Linked DNA regions of Paenarthrobacter nicotinovorans. Each later gene encodes a partner of the first gene's protein in a complex. Links are inferred from orthologs where the notes say so. Each region holds a gene or a part of one and is shown on either strand. Other genes may lie near its edges.

Region 1 (3,232 bases):
TCCTGGCGCTTGAAGCCGTAGGGCGTGCGCTCTTCGAACTGGGGCAGGACGTAGCGGCTGGACGGGAGGTTACCGGCAGACCATCCGAAGTTGTAGTTCATGTTCTTACTCCTGGGGTTTCAGTGGTTCTTTGGTGCCGGATTAGTTTTCGGAGTTCGACTGGTTGGCCGTACCGCCGCCACCGGCCACAGAACCGGCGTGCGCCGAAATCTTGTCGAAGAAGCCGTATTCCAATGCCTCTGCGGCCGTAAACCACTTGTCGCGGTCGTTGTCCTTGAGGATGGTCTCCACGGTCTGTCCGGTCTGCTCGGCCGTAAGCTCCGCCATGACCTTCTTCATGTGCAGGATCAGTTCCGCCTGGATCTTGATGTCCGAGGCCGTCCCGCCGATGCCGCCGGAAGGCTGGTGCATCAGGATGCGGGCGTTGGGGGTTGCGTAACGCTTGCCCTTGGTTCCAGAGGAAAGGAGGAACTGGCCCATGGAAGCTGCCAGGCCGGTGGCCACGGTGACAACATCGTTCGGAATGAACTGCATGGTGTCGTAGATGGCCATACCGGCCGTCACGGAACCACCCGGCGAGTTGATGTACAGGTAGATGTCCTTCTCCGGGTCTTCGGCCGAGAGAAGGAGGAGCTGGGAGCAAATGGCGTTGGCGTTCTCGTCACGCACTTCAGAGCCGAGCCAGATAATGCGCTCTTTCAGCAGGCGGTTGTAGATGTAGTTGTCCTGGGCTGCGGGATCGACAGTTGCCATCCGGGGAGCCTCTGATTGCTGTGACATAAGTACTTACCTCTCGCTGGTGCCAGTGACCTCACTGAACTTCACTACTTGGACACTAACCGTTTTCCGGGGTGATTTGTTCGCCGGAATCGCGCTGTTCGCTGACGGCGCACGTTTGCCTTCAGCGCCACTGTTCGGCCTTAAAGAAAACCGACCCCGGATCAACTGATCCGGGGTCGGCCTGCGTCGCGAATTAGAACTTCACTGCTGCGGGGTCGTCGCTGGCAGGAGCGTCTGCTTCTTCCGAAGCTTCAACAGCAGCAGCTTCTTCGGCTGCGGCTTCTCCGGCGGGGCGGACGAAGTCCGTCAGGTCAACCTTGTTGCCTTCGGTGTCGACTACCTCGGCCTGGCCCAGTACAACGGCCAGAGCCTTGCGGCGGCGAACCTCGGAAACCATCATGGGAACCTGGCCGCTCTGATCAATGATCTGGGCGAACTGGTTGGGGTCCATGCCGTACTGGCTTGCCGTGGTGACGATGTAGTCGATCAGCTCGTTCTGGCTGACTTCAACTTCTTCCTTGTCGGCAATGGCGTCGAGGATGATTTCGTTCTGGAAGGCGCGCTCGGTATTGGCCTTGACCTCGGCGCGGTGCTCCTCGGTGTCGTGGTCACCTTCGCCGTGGGCGTTCTCCGGGTTGAAGTGGGCCTCGATCTGCTCTTCGACTACAGAGTCCGGAACCGGAACCTCAACGAGCTCAACGAGCTTGTCCAAGACCTTGTCGCGGGCCTCGACGCCCTGCTCCACAACCTTGGAATCGGCTGCCTGCTTGGCGAGGTCCTCGCGGAGCTCTGTAAGGGTGTCGAACTCGGAAGCGAGCTGGGCAAAGTCGTCGTCGGCCTCGGGAAGCTCGCGCTCCTTGACGGCCTTGACAACGACCTTCACCTGGGCAGCTTCGCCGGCGTGGTCGCCGCCAACAAGCGTGGTGTCGAAGATGGCTTCTTCGTCGGCGGACAGACCGGTAACGGCTTCGTCCAGGCCTTCGAGCATGGTGCCGGCGCCTACCTGGTAGGACAGGCCGGCAGCGGAATCGATCTCTTCGCCGTCAATGGTGGCGGTGATGTCGATGGTGAGGAAGTCATCGTTCTTGGCAGGGCGCTCAACGGTCTTCAGCGTGCCGAAGCGGCCGCGCAGTTCGTCGAGGGACTTGTCAACGTCGGCGTCGGAGGACTCAGCAGCAGCAACCTCAACCTTGATGCCGGCGTAGTCCGGCAGTTCGATCTCGGGGCGGACATCGATCTCCACCTGGAACTTGAGCTCGCCGTCGGTTGCGGACGGATCCGGAACCTCGGTGATTTCAACCTCAGGACGGCTCAGCGGGCGGACGCCGGTTTCCTGGACTGCAGCCTGGTACCAGCCGTTGAGGCCATCGTTGATGGCCGTCTCCAGGACGTAGCCTCGGCCGACACGCTGGTCGATGAGCTTGGAGGGAACTTTGCCCTTGCGGAATCCGGGAACCTGGATCTGCGAAGCAACGGTCTTGTACGCGGCATCGATGCTCGGCTTCAGTTCCTCAAAGGGAACCTCAACGTTGAGCTTGACCCGCGTTGCGGTGAGGTTCTCGACAGCGCTCTTCACAGTCTAAGTACTCCTGATTTTGTGGGTATGGGGTTCTGTCGTGTCCCGGAATCGGACACAAAACACAGAGTCGGGGTGACAGGATTTGAACCTGCGACTTCCTGCTCCCAAAGCAGGCGCTCTAGCCAAGCTGAGCTACACCCCGAACGCACAGGACAGTCTACGGGCAAGCGGGCCGGGAATGCACATTTGACACCGCCGCCGGAATTAGGTTTAGTTGTACCCGGCTTCAACAGCCACCGGGAAGTTGTCCTCGAGCAGGATATTCCTCCTGGGGACGTAGCTTAATGGTAAAGCCTCAGTCTTCCAAACTGATTACGCGGGTTCGATTCCCGTCGTCCCCTCCAGGCAAAGCGCCCCCGATCCACGGATCGGGGGCGCTTTTTTCTGTCCGGATCCGGCAGAAACCTAGACCTGGCAGCCGGGGCACCAATAGAGTTTGCGGGCACCGATTTCCGTCACACCCACCAGCGTCCCGCAAGCGCGGCAGGGCATTCCCTCGCGCTTATAGACAAAGTGGGCATCGGCGTCGGGCGCCAAGACGCCGCCGCCGGTCCAGAGTGACGGGGGTGTCGTAACAATCCGGCCATCGCGGACGCCGTCGGACATGGTTGCCACTGTGTCGTCCCACAGCCGGCCTGCGGTCTCGACATCAATACTTGTTCCGGGCGTCCATGGGTCCACCGCCTGCCGGAACAGCACTTCGGCGCGGTAGATGTTCCCGACCCCGGCCAACACGGACTGGTCCATCAGCAGCAGTGCTACAGCGGTCTTGCGCCGGCGCAGGCGCGCGATGAACTCCTCGCGGTCCCCGGGCCGGTTTTGGAGGGGGTCGGGCCCCAGGCGGTCCAGCACGGCTTCCGCCTCGGCAGCAGT
Region 2 (3,004 bases), 630 kb from region 1 along the record:
ACAGAGGTCACTGTGGAGCCGACGGAAGAAGCAAAGGCAAGCCTGTTCACGGGCCCCAGCGCTTTCACCGACTTCTCCTATGACGCCCTGGGTGGCGACGGCGCTCCCGAGTTCCACGCCATCCCGCTGGATGACTACGATCTCGGCAACGACTTCCGCTAGAAGTGGCAGTCGGCGTTATGACGGTCAGGCCCCGCACTTTCGAGTGCGGGGCCTGGCCCGTTAACGTCGCTTTTCCCCGGGTACCCGGGGGAGCGGGGCGACGACGGCGGCAGTCACCTGCCGCCGTCGCCCTCCATACACCCGATTAAGGCTCCAGATCAAGCCGTGCTAGACTTTCTGTAATTGTTCTGTGTGGCAGTGGATGAAGGCCGCCGCAGCATCATTTTGGTTTTGTTCTCATGGTGCTGGGTGGAGCCTGTTTCCGGGTTGCGGGCAACATGCGCAACGAATGCCGCACTTTTGCACGCCTACCGGAGTTTCGGCCGGCTGCACGAGCAACGCCAAAGTTCCCACGTTTACACCGGCTGGCGCCTGTGTGTGGGGGCAGAGATCAAACAACGGAGAACACGAAAGTGCCTACGATTAACCAGCTGGTCCGCAAGGGCCGCACGCCGAAGGTCTCCAAGACCAAGGCTCCCGCGCTGAAGGGCAGCCCGATGCGTCGCGGTGTTTGCACCCGCGTTTACACCACCACCCCCAAGAAGCCGAACTCGGCTCTCCGTAAGGTGGCACGTGTGCGCCTCAACGGTGGCGTGGAAGTTACCGCTTACATCCCCGGTGTTGGCCACAACCTCCAGGAGCACTCCATCGTGCTCGTCCGTGGTGGTCGTGTGAAGGACCTTCCGGGTGTCCGCTACAAGATCGTCCGCGGCGCACTCGACACCCAGGGTGTCAAGAACCGCAAGCAGGCCCGCAGCCGTTACGGCGCAAAGATGGAGAAGAAGTAATATGCCTCGCAAGGGTCCGGCCCCGAAGCGGCCGCTAGTTTCCGATCCCGTTTACGGCTCCCCGTTGGTCACTCAGCTGATCAACAAGGTTCTGGTTGACGGCAAGAAGTCCACCGCAGAGCGCATCGTTTACGGCGCACTCGAAGGTGCACGTGCCAAGTCCGGCGGCGACCCCGTTGCCGCTCTCAAGAAGGCCATGGACAACGTCAAGCCTTCCCTCGAGGTGCGTTCACGCCGCGTTGGTGGCGCCACCTACCAGGTTCCGGTTGAGGTCAAGCCGGGCCGCTCCACCGCCCTCGCTCTGCGTTGGCTCGTGGGCTACTCCAAGGCCCGCCGGGAGAAGACCATGACCGAGCGCCTCCAGAACGAAATCCTGGATGCCTCCAACGGTCTCGGTGCCGCTGTCAAGCGTCGCGAAGACACCCACAAGATGGCCGAGTCGAACAAGGCCTTCGCACACTACCGCTGGTAAAACTTCCCGAACGCCGCCGGCTCCACCGAGCCGGCGGCGGACGTGTAGTCCATCCGAAAGGGAGACCCCGTGGCACAGGACGTGCTTACCGACCTTAACAAGGTCCGCAATATCGGCATCATGGCCCACATCGATGCCGGCAAGACCACCACTACCGAGCGCATCCTGTTCTACACGGGTGTGAACCACAAGATCGGCGAGACGCACGACGGCGCCTCGACGACTGACTGGATGGAACAGGAAAAGGAACGCGGCATCACCATCACGTCTGCCGCCGTGACTTGCTTCTGGAACCAGAACCAGATCAACATCATCGATACCCCGGGCCACGTGGACTTCACGGTCGAGGTTGAGCGCTCCCTGCGTGTCCTCGACGGCGCAGTCGCAGTGTTCGACGGCAAGGAAGGCGTGGAGCCGCAGTCCGAGACTGTTTGGCGCCAGGCTGACAAGTACAACGTTCCGCGTATCTGCTTCGTCAACAAGATGGACAAGCTGGGTGCCGACTTCTACTTCACCGTAGACACCATCATTTCCCGCCTTGGTGCCAAGCCGCTGGTCATGCAGCTGCCGATCGGTGCCGAGAACGACTTCATCGGTGTGGTTGACCTCCTCGAAATGCGCGCCCTGGTTTGGCCTGGCGACGCAAAGGGTGACGTCACCATGGGCGCTTCTTACGAAGTGCAGGAAATCCCGGCGGACCTCCAGGCCAAGGCCGAAGAGTACCGCGCACAGCTCGTTGAGACTGTGGCCGAGGCTTCCGAAGAACTCATGGAGAAGTACCTCGAAGGTGAAGAACTCACCCTTGAGGAACTCAAGGCCGGCATCCGCAAGATGACCATCAACTCCGAGCTCTACCCCGTGTTCTGTGGCTCTGCCTTCAAGAACCGCGGTGTACAGCCGATGCTTGACGCTGTTGTCGACTACCTGCCGAACCCGCTCGACGTCCCGCCGATGATCGGTCACGATCCCCGCGACGAAGAGAAGGAACTGACCCGCAAGCCGTCTGCAGACGAGCCGTTCTCGGCCCTCGCCTTCAAGATTGCTGCGCACCCGTTCTTCGGCCAGCTGACCTTCGTCCGCGTGTACTCCGGTCACGTTGAGGCCGGCGCCCAGGTGGTTAACTCCACCAAGGGTAAGAAGGAACGTATCGGCAAGCTGTTCCAGATGCACGCCAACAAGGAAATGCCTGTTGAAGGCGCTACCGCGGGCCACATCTACGCAGCCATCGGTCTGAAGGACACCACCACGGGTGACACCCTGTGTGATGCCAACAACCAGATCGTCCTCGAGTCCATGAGCTTCCCGGAGCCCGTGATCTCGGTTGCCATCGAGCCCAACACCAAGGGTGACCAGGAGAAGCTCTCCACGGCCATCCAGAAGCTCTCCGCCGAGGACCCGACCTTCCAGGTCTCCCTCAACGAAGACACGGGCCAGACCATCATCGCCGGCATGGGCGAGCTCCACCTGGACATCCTGGTGGACCGCATGCGCCGCGAATTCAAGGTCGAGGCAAACGTCGGCAAGCCGCAGGTTGCTTACCGCGAAACCATCAAGCGCGCAGTCGAGCGTCATGACTACACGC

Evidence for each region.
Region 2: the proteins of tig (region 1) and rpsG are in contact, whole or in part, in a crystal structure (PDB 3GTY), measured with the Thermotoga maritima proteins. The link is inferred for Paenarthrobacter nicotinovorans from one-to-one orthologs. Residues at the interface, in WP_004081061.1 of Thermotoga maritima: Glu122, Val124, Val129, Leu130, Tyr133, Glu188, Gly259, Ile262, Tyr263, Glu266, Ser270, Glu273, Gln274, Glu277, Arg308, Gln311, Ile312, Ser315, Tyr316, Glu325, Arg329, Arg336, Leu363, Phe366, Trp367, Arg373, Leu377, Arg381, Leu384, Glu387; in WP_004081843.1 of Thermotoga maritima: Lys34, Lys52, Lys55, Glu59, Arg62, Gln63, Glu66, Asn67, Lys69, Val71, Arg95, Ala109, Lys110, Lys111, Gly112, Arg113, Pro114, Glu117, Glu121, Ile124, Ala125, Tyr127, Asn128, Asn129, Thr130, Gly131, Lys135, Asp139, Arg142, Met143.

What each region holds. Positions count from the first base shown.
Region 1 is NZ_CP089293.1:2,431,941-2,435,172, forward strand. The notes cover bases 166-3,079. They hold tig (trigger factor), read right to left. Parts: upstream 2,357-3,079; coding sequence 974-2,356; downstream 166-973. Other genes in these bases: JMY29_RS11315 (ATP-dependent Clp protease proteolytic subunit), read right to left, coding at 166-753; JMY29_RS11335 (Fpg/Nei family DNA glycosylase), read right to left, coding at 2,765-3,079. In the rest of the region: JMY29_RS11310 (ATP-dependent Clp protease proteolytic subunit), read right to left, coding at 1-101; more of JMY29_RS11315, read right to left, coding at 142-165; more of JMY29_RS11335, read right to left, coding at 3,080-3,232. UniProt on the Bacillus subtilis protein: Involved in protein export. Acts as a chaperone by maintaining the newly synthesized protein in an open conformation. Functions as a peptidyl-prolyl cis-trans isomerase.
Region 2 is NZ_CP089293.1:3,057,120-3,060,123, reverse strand. Bases 1-2,686 are described here. They hold rpsG (30S ribosomal protein S7), read left to right. Parts: upstream 1-951; coding sequence 952-1,422; downstream 1,423-2,686. Other genes in these bases: fusA (elongation factor G), read left to right, coding at 1,492-2,686; rpsL (30S ribosomal protein S12), read left to right, coding at 576-950; JMY29_RS14245 (DNA-directed RNA polymerase subunit beta'), read left to right, coding at 1-162. Also shown: more of fusA, read left to right, coding at 2,687-3,004.